Regions from separate parts of the Rossellomorea sp. GAMAL-10_SWC genome, predicted to be linked through region 2. Evidence: riboswitches for the same ligand, from Rfam matches in the RefSeq annotation. Region 2 holds a riboswitch; each other region holds the start of a gene.
What was found. A riboswitch is a leader RNA that binds a small molecule or an ion and turns the genes downstream of it on or off. The one in region 2 is predicted to bind lysine.

Region 1 (4,298 bases), 680 kb from region 2:
CTGGTTTTGGCTATGAGCTAATACGTAACGATTTATTGAATGATTTATTAGGAAAAGAGCAAAATGATATTTTATATTGGGCGGGTAAAATGATTGCCAGGAAATATCCTTTAGCAACCTTTGAAGAAATTATAGAATTTTTTGATCAAGCTGGTTGGGGTACTCTTACTGTTGAAGAAGAAAAGAAGCAAGAAGTTCATTTAACACTATCTTCTGAATTAATTACATACAGAGATCAACAAAAAAAGAACGTATCTTACCAACTAGAAGCTGGATTTCTAGCGATGCAAATTCAACAGCAAATCGATGTTATAGCTGAAACGTATGAAGAGCAAAGCAAAAGAGGCGACAAAGTAAAGTTCCAAGTAAAATGGGATTTAAAAGATCCAATTACAAGAAGATAACACGAAAAACACCACAAGAACTTTGGTCCCTTGTGGTGTTTTCTTTTGAATAATTTTTTCTTGAAATATTGAAATATAAGTTCAATTACAGGTACAACAATGAGTATTAACCAATAAATCATTAAGTCCAAATTTTTACTTCAATTTAAGAAAAAGATCAGGTAGTTATTATTTAACTTACCCCTTCTCTTTCCTTTCCTTACTTGGATCCTGCCTTCTAATTCCCTCAAAATTCTTGTTTCTTTTAACTCCCTTAATAATAGAATTTAACAAGAATAAACAAATAGAAACAAAAAACAAAATGGCGAGTATTAATAGAACGAACTGTAGCACAATTTCTCCATATCCGTAGGCAAGTATACTATGCCCCATTATTAATACCTCCTTCTTTTATTTACCATTTAGCCGTTCGCCTTACTTATTTTAAATTTACAGAATCTTTATATAATTTATTCGCTTAACGATTAAAAAACCCTTTTAAACGCTATCACTATACTATACGGCTCTGTATATCTGAACGTGATGAATATTGATAAAATCAATATTTCAAAGCCTATATATAAGTATTTGAACGCCTAAAAGGGTTTATTTTACTATTTAGTTTTCCACTACTACTTCTTCATTAATACGATCTAATTCATATCCTTTATGAAGAGCGTGAACTGCTTCTTGTAATTTTGATTTTGGTACAACTGTAGATACTTTAATTTCAGAAGTACTTACCATTTTTACAGGGATTTCACTTTCAGCTAAAAATTTAAACATTTTTGCAGCAACACCTGGATTTGAAACCATTCCACTACCTACAATTGATACTTTAGCAAGTTCACTTTCAAAATCAAATGAGCGGTAACCTAAAAATTCTTTCTTTGATTCTAGAACCGCTATTGCTTCCATCATATTTTCAGATTTGATCGAGAATGAAAGATTTACTAAGTTATCTGATGTTACGCTTTGGATGATAATATCAACATCAATACCTTCACTTGCTAATAAAGTAAAGATTTTAGGTAATAAATCTACATGGTTATTTAAACCATTTAAAGTCATCCTTGTTACATTAGATTCGAATGCGATTCCTCTTACGACTGATTGTTGTTCCATTTGTGTTTCCTCCCCAATAAATGTACCGATTTCATCATGTTGACTTGAACGAACTTGAATTATTAAATTATAATTTTTTGCGAATTCTACTGCTCTTGGATGTAAAACCGCTGCTCCTAAAGCTGCAAGCTCTAGCATTTCATCATAAGAGACATGGCTTAGTTTAGAAGCATTTGGTTCAACTCTTGGATCCGTAGTATAAACACCTAATACGTCCGTATAAATATCACAACGTTCTGCATTTAAAGCAGCTGCCAATGCAACAGCTGTTGTATCTGAACCACCACGACCTAATGTCGTAATTTCATTGTTGTCACTTAAACCTTGGAAACCAGCAACAATTACGATATACCCTTCATCAAGTAATTGTTGAATTCGATCAGTATGAATTGTTTCAATACGAGCATTTCCATGGACAGATTCAGTTTGAATTCCAGCTTGCCAACCAGTTAGTGAAATAGCTTTAAAACCTTTAGCTTGGATTGCCATTGCTAGTAACGAAATCGAAACTTGTTCCCCTGTAGTAAGTAACATATCTAATTCACGTTTACTGTTTTGCGGACTAATTTGAGCTGCTAAACTAACTAGTTCGTCTGTATGATGTCCCATTGCAGATACAACTGTAACTACTTGGTTTCCTTCTTTATATGATTTGGTTACTGTTTCAGCAACATGCTGAATTCGTTCAATTGAGCCTACTGAAGTACCACCGAATTTCTGAACAATAATTCCCATTTTTCTCATCCTCACTTTTTACTTAAAAAAGAATACAAAAAAGCGCGTGAAGCAATGTTCACGCGCCTAATTTACAAATAAAATAAAATAGACAAATCATCAACATCTCTTCAATAGCTCCCCGCATAATTATTATGCGACAGTACTACATTTCTTAAATGCAGTCCCAACAAAATGAATTGTGGATTCATTTTATTTCGGCAAAACTTCCTTTCAACTGTCCATCACAACGCCACACGTCTATGACAGCATACTTTTAAGTTTTGCACCTCTATTACGAGAGAAAATCATTTAATTTTAACTAAAATATAAATTATTTTGAAAATAGTGTCAAGATAAAAATTTTGGCAACTATGTTACTCTTTATGGAAATGCTGATAAATTTCTTCTGCAACATTTTTTGGCATTTTAGCTGCTATTAACTCATCGATTGATGCCTCTTTTATTTTTTTGACCGATCCAAAATGTTTAAGAAGAGCTTTCTTTCTTGTTCCACCAACACCTGCTATGCCATCTAAAGCCGATTGAACCATTGATTTACTATGAAGCTGACGATAGAATTCAATCGCAAACCTGTGTACCTCGTCTTGAATTCTTTGTAATAAAAAGAATTCTTGGCTTTGTCTTCCAAGTTGGACAATTTGAGGTGGTTGTCCGATTAATAACTCTGAAGTGCGGTGCTTTTCATCTTTAACAAGTCCAGCTGTTGGGATGTATAGGCCTAACTCATTTTGGAGTACATCTTCAACTGCAGCTAGATGTCCTTTCCCACCATCCACAATTATTAAGTTTGGTAAAGGTAAATTCTCTTTTAATGCTCTCGAATATCTTCTACGTACTACCTCACGCATTGAATCGTAATCATCAGGTCCTACGACAGTTTTGATTTTATATTTGCGATAATCTTTTTTTGAAGGTTTTCCGTCTATAAAGACAACCATAGCTGAAACAGGATTTGTTCCTTGAATATTTGAATTATCGAATGCTTCAATTCGATATGGAGTTTCAATATTTAAAATATCCCCTAGTTTTTCTATTGCTTTAACTGTTCTTTCTTCATCTCGCTCAATTAACTTAAATTTCTCACCGAGTCCAATTTTGGCATTTTTATTTGCTAATACTACGAGTTCCTTTTTTTGGCCTCTTTTTGGTTGGAATACAGGAATTTTTAGTAAACCTTTTAGAATTTCAGTATCAACTTTATCTGGTACAAAAATTTCTTTTGGTTTTATATTGTGTGGTTTTTCATAAAATTGCCCAATAAACGATAGGAATTCTTCTTCTGGTTCATCGTAAATTGGAAAATATGATACATCTCTTTCAATTAATTTTCCTCTTCGAATAAAGAAAACTTGAACACACATCCATCCCTTATCAACCGCATATCCAAATACATCTCGATCAACTAAATCACTACTCATCATTTTCTGCTTTTCCATAGTCGCTTCAATAGATACAATTTGGTCTCGATACTCTTTCGCGCGCTCGAAATCTAATTGTTCAGATGCAGCAAGCATTTTTGCCTCTAATTCTTTTCGTATTTGGTCTTCCCCACCGTTTAGAAAACGGGCAATTTCATTAACTATTTCCTGATTTTGTTGATCAGTTACTTCTTTTACACAAGGCGCAAGACACTGACCAATATGATAATATAAACAAACTTTATCTGGTAATGAAGAACATTTTCGTAATGGATATAGACGATCTAATAATTTTTTTGTTTCACTAGCGGCTGTAGCATTAGGGAATGGTCCAAAATATTTCCCTTTATCTTTTTTTACATTTCGCGTAATTAATAAGCGAGGATGTTTTTCAGCAGTGATTTTAATAAAGGGGTATGATTTATCATCCTTTAACATGATGTTATATTTCGGATCATATTTCTTAATTAAATTCATCTCAAGAATTAAGGCTTCCATATTTGAAGAAGTAACAATATATTCAAAATCAGTTATCTCTTGAACTAATCGATATGTCTTACCATCATGGGATCCCGTGAAATAAGATCTTACTCTATTTTTTAACACTTTAGCTTTTCCTACGTAAATGATCGTC
Region 2 (4,298 bases):
AAAAGCTCAACTCATAAAGATAATTATTTTTCGTAATCTTCATTTTATACCCTCCTAATAATAAAAACTAATACCTTTAGTTTTATAATGCTAAAGGTATTAGTTTTTGTGAACAAAAATTCCAAATTTACATAAAAATCGTTATAATGACTAAAAAACCCTTTCATCAAAGATGAAAGGGCTTCAGACTGTTGACAAACGCTCGCTTTCTTCGTTGCTTCGCCTGTTGAGCGGTGCTCATTACCGTCTAGGGTAACCCCCCGCTCCTCACCAGGCTTCGCGCCTCGAAAGACAAGCGCTCGCAATCAGTCTGAAAATCAATTTTTAGTACTTTTTCTACATGTTGATATTATTTTCTAGATAAATCCATCTCTTTATAAGAAACAACTTTCGTTTTGTGTTTAAATTTATAACCTAACCAAACAATTAAAAATACAGGAATTCCAATGTATGAAACAAGTACACCTTGCCAATCAATTGCCTTACCAGTGAAAGCTTGCCAGTTTTGAGCTAGTACAATAAATAAACAAGCTAAGAATGCTAAGATTGGACCTAGTGGGAACCATTTTGCGCGATAAGGTAAATCTTTTAAATCTTTTCCTTGAGCAACATAAGCCTTACGGAAACGGTAATGAGAAATCGCAATACCTAACCAAGCAAGGAAACCTGATAAGCCTGATAAATTTAATAACCAAGTATACACTTGACCTTCACCGAAAAATGAAGATAAACAAGCAAGTGAACCAACTGCAAGTGTTATATATAAAGCATTTGTAGGAACACCATTTTTATTTACTTTTGTTAAGAATTTAGGAGCTTTTCCTTCAATTGCTAGCGTATATAACATACGAGTAGATGCGTATGTTCCACTATTACCTGCCGATAAAACTGATGTTAAAATAACTGCATTCATTACAGAAGCCGCAAATGCAACACCTAATTTTTCAAATACTAAAGTAAATGGACTAACAGCCACGTCATTTTTCATTAGACCAGGGTCTGTATAAGGAATTAATAAACCAATTACGATAATAGCTAATACATAAAATAGAAGGATACGCCAGAAAATTTGACGGATAGCTTTTGGAACATTTTTTTCCGGATGTTCAGTCTCACCTGCTGCAACACCGATTAGCTCTGTACCTTGGAATGAGAAACCTGCAACAATAAAGATTGATAAAACACCTAAAAATCCATTATGAAACGGAGCATCTCCAGCAGTAAAGTTTTTGAAACCTGCATGATGTCCACTTAAAATGCCAAAAATCATTGCAATACCAACAACTAAAAAGACAACTACAGTAACAACTTTAATTAATGAAAACCAAAACTCTGATTCACCATAGCCTTTAACCGAAAGTAAATTTAACCCTAAAATAATCACTAAAAAGATTCCGCTCCATAAAACAGCTGGAGTATGTGGAAACCAATATTTCATCAGCATTGCTGAAGCTAATAATTCAAAAGCTAAAGTGATTGCCCAGTTATACCAATAATTCCAACCCATAGCAAAACCAAATGCTGGATCAACATAGCGAGATCCATAAGTACTAAATGAACCCGAAACTGGCAAGTAAGTCGCCATTTCACCTAAACTAGTCATTAAGAAATAAACCATAATACCAATTAGTCCGTAAGCTAAAACAGCTCCGCCAGGACCAGCTTGACTAATTGAAGTTCCACTAGCTAAAAACAATCCTGTCCCAATTGAACCACCAATTGAAATCATCGTTAAATGTCTTGCTTTAAGGCCCCTTTTTAAAGAACCATCGTGAGTATTCGATACTACTTTATCATTCTTAGGGTTTGTTAGTCCCATCTTATTGCCTCCTCTTGATTCTTGCAATCTTATCTTTACGCGAGAATATGGGACGGTATAAAGTGTTGTATGATGTGTATTTTACTCAGTATTTTCGTCATTATGTAAAGAATGGAAAATCTGGTAAAATACAAAAAACACGTGAAGCAATGTTCACGTGTTTAAGACTCAATTATATGTGTCAAACAACATCAACATCTCTTCAATAGCCCTCCACAAGAAATTCTTGTGACAGTCCTATGCTTATTCAGCAATAGGCCCAGTAATAAATTTAAATGGTAAATTTATTACTTCGGCAGTTTCACCTTTTATTACTTTTCACAGGTACCATAAACCTCAAAGTAACGACTAATCAAAACTGCGCCTCTATCCAGACGAGATAAAGATCATATTAAATTAATTTTTATAAACTCAATATACAATCTATTAATCTAGTTTGTCAATAGAATTTTCGACAAAAATAGACTTTACCTAAGAGATGCATCTCTTGATTTTCGCCTCAGGATACTCATGTCTTGTACCTAACACTTATGTTTTTGTATAATAACTCTGTATACTTCAAAGGAGGAAATTTTCACATGACAATTTATAAAGCATTAACACTTGCGGGATCTGATAGTAGTGGTGGAGCTGGATTACAAGCTGATATTAAAACGTTTCAGGAACGTAATGTTTATGGAATGAGTGCAATTACAACTTTAGTAGCGATGGATCCTCATAATCATTGGCATCATCAAGTATTTCCAATTGATATAGATACAATTGCAGCGCAATTAGAAACAATCGTTGTTGGCGTTGGAATTCAAGCAATGAAAACAGGTATGCTTGGTTCAACTGAAATAATTGAGTTAGCAGCAAAAACAATAAAAAAACATAATATTGATCGAGTTGTTGTTGATCCAGTTATGATTTGTAAAGGAAATGACGAGGCTCTTCACCCAGAGACAAATGATGCATTAAGAGAAATTTTAGTACCACTTTCAACAGTTGTAACACCAAATTTATTTGAGGCAGCTCAATTAGCTAAAATGGCTCCAATCTGCACTGTTGAACAAATGGAAGAAGCAGCACGCAAAATCCATGAATTAGGTGCTAAATATGTTTTAGTTAAAGGTGGAAGCAAAATTCAGCATGAAAATGCAATAGATGTATTATTTGATGGAGAAAAAATCGAGCATCTAGAATCTGATAGAATCGAAACTACATATACTCACGGTGCGGGTTGTACTTATTCGGCAGCGATTTGTGCAGAGCTTGCTAAAGGAGCAGAACCAAGAGAAGCAATCTACACTGCAAAGAAATTCATTACTGAAGCAATTCGTCACTCATTCCCACTTAATCAATACGTTGGCCCAACAAACCACATGGCATATCGATTACATGGAGAAGGCTAATATCAAATAATGGGGCTGTCTTATACGTCAGGTTAACTGACGTATGAGGCGCCCTTTTTTAATTGTAAAAAATGTGAATGTACTGAAGCTGGAATGATTTTTATCAATCAAAAACTAGCAAATCTGTTCCAAGTCGAATAAAAACTTGATAAAATCTGCTATTTATCCTACTATTTTCTAAATTTGAGGACATAATACCTTAACTGGTATGGGTAATTTTTAATTTTATTTGCGATTCCTTGGAATTTAATTGCAGTTTTGCTAAATTTATTTGTGATTCCCTAATTTTAATTGCTGTTTTGCCAAATTTAATTGCGGTTTTCGGATTTTATTTGCGACTCACGATATTTTTTATTTTAAAGAATAAAAAAAGGGCAAAGGTTTCCCTATACCCTATGTTCCCACTTTTCACTTAACGAACCCTTTAATTGCCTTAAATGCACTTCTTCCTTTGAAGTAAACAAATCTTTCCCATTTAGCTAGTAAACCATTTCCATTTTCACCATTTTCAATCTGAAGCGCGTGTTGTTTATGAAACTCAGCAACTCGTTCATTATGTTTTGTATGCAAAGTGTTTAAACGCTTATGAAGATGTATTGCCTGTTTGTTATGTCCCATATAAATTCTCCTCCTTTAGTTAAAAGCTTAAATAATTTATAAATAGCTAGAGCATACAATTTTACAATTAATTTCTACTTTATTTCCTACAACCTTTTACACTTTCAATAATTTTAAAAACCAAGTGAAAATTACCATGATTTAACATTTTTTATGTATTGCATGTTATTATAAATAGAAAGGAAGTGGATTTTATGAGAAAAAATATTTTCATATTAATAATAACATGTATGTTTCTTTCAGTAATTGGTTGTGAAAAAAATAATGACGAAAGTATCCAAGGCATTGCATATGCTAGCCTAACTAGAACTGAACAGGCTGCGTTAAGTGATAAACACGGGGTCGTTAAAAAAGTAGAATCCATACCGAATAATGCTACAATATTTAATAAAAACTATCATAAAGATAAGCTATATTCTGTTACTTTTAATGGAGATAATCCTGAGAAGATCGTTATCTATATAGAT
Region 3 (4,298 bases), 1.6 Mb from region 2:
GCAACCTTCAGATGAAATTATTATTTAGTAAATGTCCTAAAAATAGAATGAACCCCACAAGTTATAAAATCCTTGTGGGGTTTTCTAATATCCATTTATCCTTTTAATGAATTTCCTACTCCTTGCAATTCCTGCTCTTCTCTAGATGCTGTATTTATGAAATCAAGTTTTTGTATTCTTTCATTTTCTGGTTCGACATGGATTAATATTTTAGGATCTACTAAAACCTTTTTTATTTCTTCTTCTATTTTGTCACATAGTATATGGGCTTCTTCAATGCTCATGTGAGATGGTAATACTAAATGGAAATCTATATGCTCCTCAGCACCCGAACGTCTCGTGCGTAAGTCATGGTATTCGATAAATTGGGATTTAAAAGAATATAATACATTTTCGATTTGTTTTAATTCATCTATAGAAAGCCCAGTATCAAGTAGGGGGGTAAACGACTTACGTCCAAGTTCGATTGATTCTTTCATTATATAAATTGCGATTCCAATTCCAATCAATGCATCGAGAAATTCCCAACCAGTAAGACTGACTAAAATTAAACTTATTGCAACTCCGAGTGATGAATAAACGTCTGTTAATAAATGCAAAGCGTTTGATTGCATTGCAACAGAATGAGTATCATTACCTACTTTTTGAACGATTTTTCCTACTCTCCAATTGATTAACGCTCCAATTAACATGACGACTACACCGATAATTGGCATCTTAATTGGGGTAGGATGAAGTAGCTTTTCAACAGATTCAATGATAATCCAAATACCAGCTACAAATATTAAGATTGTTTCGACTGTACCTGAAATATTTTCAAACTTACCATGACCATAAGGATGTTCCTTATCAGGTGGTCTGTTTGAAATCCTTACAGAGAAAAAGGCAATGACTGAAGCAACTAAGTCCAATAAAGAATGAATTGCTTCAGAGATAATTGCTACGGAACCAGTAAAAATCCCGACAATTAATTTTAATAAAACGATGAATGTGTTACTACATATTGAGAGTACAGCTATTTTGCTTGAACGCAATCTATTCACCCCAGTCCAATTTTTTCTACTTAAGTTAAGAGTTTTGTAATAAGGCAACAAAAAAGAAAAACCACTAACAGTTTGTTAGTGGTTTTTCTTTTTTAGATTTAATTTATAATTTTTGAAATGATTTTTCATTTTTGAATCACCTTTTCTCTCGCATAAAACATATTCTATATTATAAATACTATTTTTGGAAAGCAAAAGCTGTGTGTGTGAGTGAATATAAATCGACAAACTATTTAAAAATGGTTTGACATCTATTTTTAGACTGTGTTATACATAGACTAATATAAAAAATAACAGTCTATTCGTAGAGGTTGCATTGTATATGAGTATCATTTCAGAGAACTGTGGGTTTTATGACGAAATGAGAAAGGATCCTATGCCGAAGAAATAAATTGCCACACATTTTATTTCTGGGACTACATTTAATAAATGTAGTACTGTCACATGTGTTTGTGAAGAGCTATTGAAGAGATGTGATTGGCTAAGTCCTTTTTTAAAAAGCGATAGGCACATGAACATATCCTTCATGTGTCTTTTTTAATACACTAATACATTGAAGGAAGCTTCTTAGAATGATCTTACATTTGATTTGAAGGGAGAATACGAATGTATTTACATGGTAATAGTCGAATTAATAATGAAGGACATTTAGAAATCGGAGGTTGTGATACTGTAGATTTAGTAAAAAATTACGGTACCCCTCTATACATTTATGACGAAGCATTAATTGAATCAAAATGTAGGGAATTCCATGAAGCTTTAAGAGAAACGGGAATGAAATATCAGGTTGCTTACGCGAGTAAAGCGTTTCTATGTGTTGAACAAGCCCGCTTAATAGAAAGAGAAGGTCTATGTCTAGATGTTGTTTCTGGTGGAGAGTTATATACAGCATTGCAAGCAGGTTATCCAGCTGAGAAAATTCACTTTCACGGAAACAACAAAACAATTGAAGAAATTGAAGAAGCTTTAAATGCAAAAATCGGTTGTTTTGTAGTCGATAATTTCTTTGAGCTAGAAGTATTACAGGCCTTAGCTGAACAACGTAATGAAGAAGTATCAATCTTATTACGTGTTACGCCAGGTGTTGAAGCACATACACATGAATATGTAATGACGGGTCAAGAAGACTCTAAATTTGGATTCGATATTATGTCTGGTCAAGCTAATGAAGCAGTGGAAGTTTCTTTAAAATCAACTAACCTAAAATTATTAGGAGTACATTCACATATAGGATCTCAAATTTTCGAACCAGATGGATTTGTTCATGCAATCAATGTATTAATGAGCTTTTTAAATGGACTTAAAAATGATTTAGGTTTTACAGCTGAAATATTAAATGTAGGTGGAGGCTTTGGTATTCGTTATACTTCGGAAGATGAGCCTTTAGCTGTTGCTAAACATATAGAAAAAATTACTACTATTATTAAGCAACAATGTGAAGAGCTAGACTACAAATTACCAGAATTATGGTTAGAGCCTGGACGCAGTATTGTTGGTGAAGCTGGAACAACACTTTATACGATTGGTTCAACAAAAACTCTTCCTTCAATTCGTAAATATGTATCTGTTGATGGGGGAATGACTGATAATATTCGTCCTGCACTATACGGATCAAAATACGAAGCGATGCTTGCGAATCGAGCAAATGATGAGAATAAAGAAGTTGTATCGATTGCTGGTAAATGCTGCGAGAGTGGCGACATGCTAATTTGGGATTGTAACTTACCTGTTGTACAAAACAATGATGTATTAGCTGTATCTTGCACTGGAGCTTATGGCTATTCAATGGCTAATAATTATAATCGTATCCGTCGCCCAGCAGTAGTATTTGTTAAAGAGGGTGTTTCAAGAGAAGTAGTCCGTCGTGAAACATATGAAGATTTAGTTAGAAATGACAGAGTTTACATCGAAAACTCTCGTAGATAGATAATTAACGTTTTTGTGTTATTTGTATCAATACTGACACTTCTATATAATATAGAAGTGTTTTATTTCGTTTCCTTTAATAAAAGATGATAATTTATCGACATATAAAGACATATTTATCATTTATATTACAATATTGTAACAATTGCGACTCTCTTCGGGAATCTATGGTATAAATATTTACGTAGATTAGCGAGAGGAGAAACGCTGAAATGTTAAGAAAAAAACTAGCAGTGCTGGCGATGGCAAGTACAATAGTATTATCATTAGCGCCAAATGCTTCAGTATTAGCTGATAGCAAAGTTGAAAAAAAGCAAGCTGAAGTAGATAAGTTCCAATCACAATTTAAAGAATTAAGCAACGAGATAGAGAAAATAGATCAACAAATTAAAACAACTAAGCAAAACATAGAAGCAAAAAAAGCAGAAATTTCTGAAACAGAAGAAATTATTAAAGATAAAAATGCAAGAATTACATATTTAGAAGACAGAATTCAAAAACGTAACGATTTATTAGAGGATCGTTTAGTTGCAATGCAAAAACAACCAAAAGTTAATCTAGTAACAGACGTTTTATTTAATTCTGATTCAATCGTAGATTTCTTTAATCGAGTAAACTCAATTTCAACACTATTTGATGCTGATGAAAATATCATTAAAGAACAAAAGTCTGAACAAGCAGAAGTAGTAAAAGAAAAACAACTTGTTGACCAGAAGAAAGAATCATTAGTAACAGCAAAAGAAGATTTAGTGGCTCAACAAAGTGAACTTTCAAAATCACAAGCTGAAAAACAAAAATCATTAAATACTGCTGAAGCTAACTTAAAGTTAGCTGTTAAAGAATTAGAGAATGCAAAAGAAGATGAAAGAGTTCAACGTCTTGAGCAACAATCTCTTGAGTTAGCTGCATTATCTAGCGATGATGAAGAAGATGACAGCGTTAGCACGCCAGCTACTAAATCTAGTTCAAATTCTGATTCGAAATCTAGTTCAAATTCTAGTTCAAATTCAGATTCAAATTCAAAACCTAAATCAGATTCAAATAATGATGGTCCAGCAGCAACTGGAAACTCACTTGTAGATTATGCTTTACAATTCCAAGGTGTACCTTATGTATTTGGTGGAACGTCTCCAAGCGGTTTCGATTGCAGTGGTTTCATCTGGTATGTATATTCACATAATGGATATGGCATCTCACGTGGAAATGTAAAAACATATTGGAGCAATGCGACAAAAATCAGCTCTCCACAACCTGGTGACCTAGTATTCTTACAAAATACTTATATTAATGGTCCTTCACATATGGGTATTTACATTGGTGGAAATAAAA

Region 1: linked by a shared signal. The riboswitch ahead of V5E38_RS15975 (aspartate kinase) and the one ahead of V5E38_RS12575 (amino acid permease) in region 2 are both predicted to bind lysine.
Region 3: linked by a shared signal. The riboswitch ahead of lysA (diaminopimelate decarboxylase) and the one ahead of V5E38_RS12575 (amino acid permease) in region 2 are both predicted to bind lysine.

Annotation. Positions count from the first base shown of each region.
Region 1 covers NZ_CP144911.1:3,217,488-3,221,785, forward strand. Annotated here, with positions in the region: gene V5E38_RS15970 (YslB family protein) at 1-404, shown strand, start outside; gene V5E38_RS15975 (aspartate kinase) at 1,002-2,243, opposite strand; lysine riboswitch at 2,350-2,525, opposite strand; gene uvrC (excinuclease ABC subunit UvrC) at 2,600-4,298, opposite strand, start outside.
Region 2 covers NZ_CP144911.1:2,539,185-2,543,482, forward strand. Annotated here, with positions in the region: gene V5E38_RS12570 (MBL fold metallo-hydrolase) at 1-43, opposite strand, end outside; gene V5E38_RS12575 (amino acid permease) at 350-1,819, opposite strand; lysine riboswitch at 2,018-2,196, opposite strand; gene pdxK (carbohydrate kinase family protein) at 2,398-3,213, shown strand; gene V5E38_RS12585 (hypothetical protein) at 3,622-3,831, opposite strand; gene V5E38_RS12590 (hypothetical protein) at 4,026-4,298, shown strand, end outside.
Region 3 covers NZ_CP144911.1:4,155,538-4,159,835, reverse strand. Annotated here, with positions in the region: gene V5E38_RS20105 (DUF3159 domain-containing protein) at 1-28, shown strand, start outside; gene V5E38_RS20100 (cation diffusion facilitator family transporter) at 96-1,034, opposite strand; lysine riboswitch at 1,341-1,514, shown strand; gene lysA (diaminopimelate decarboxylase) at 1,650-2,969, shown strand; gene V5E38_RS20090 (C40 family peptidase) at 3,182-4,298, shown strand, end outside.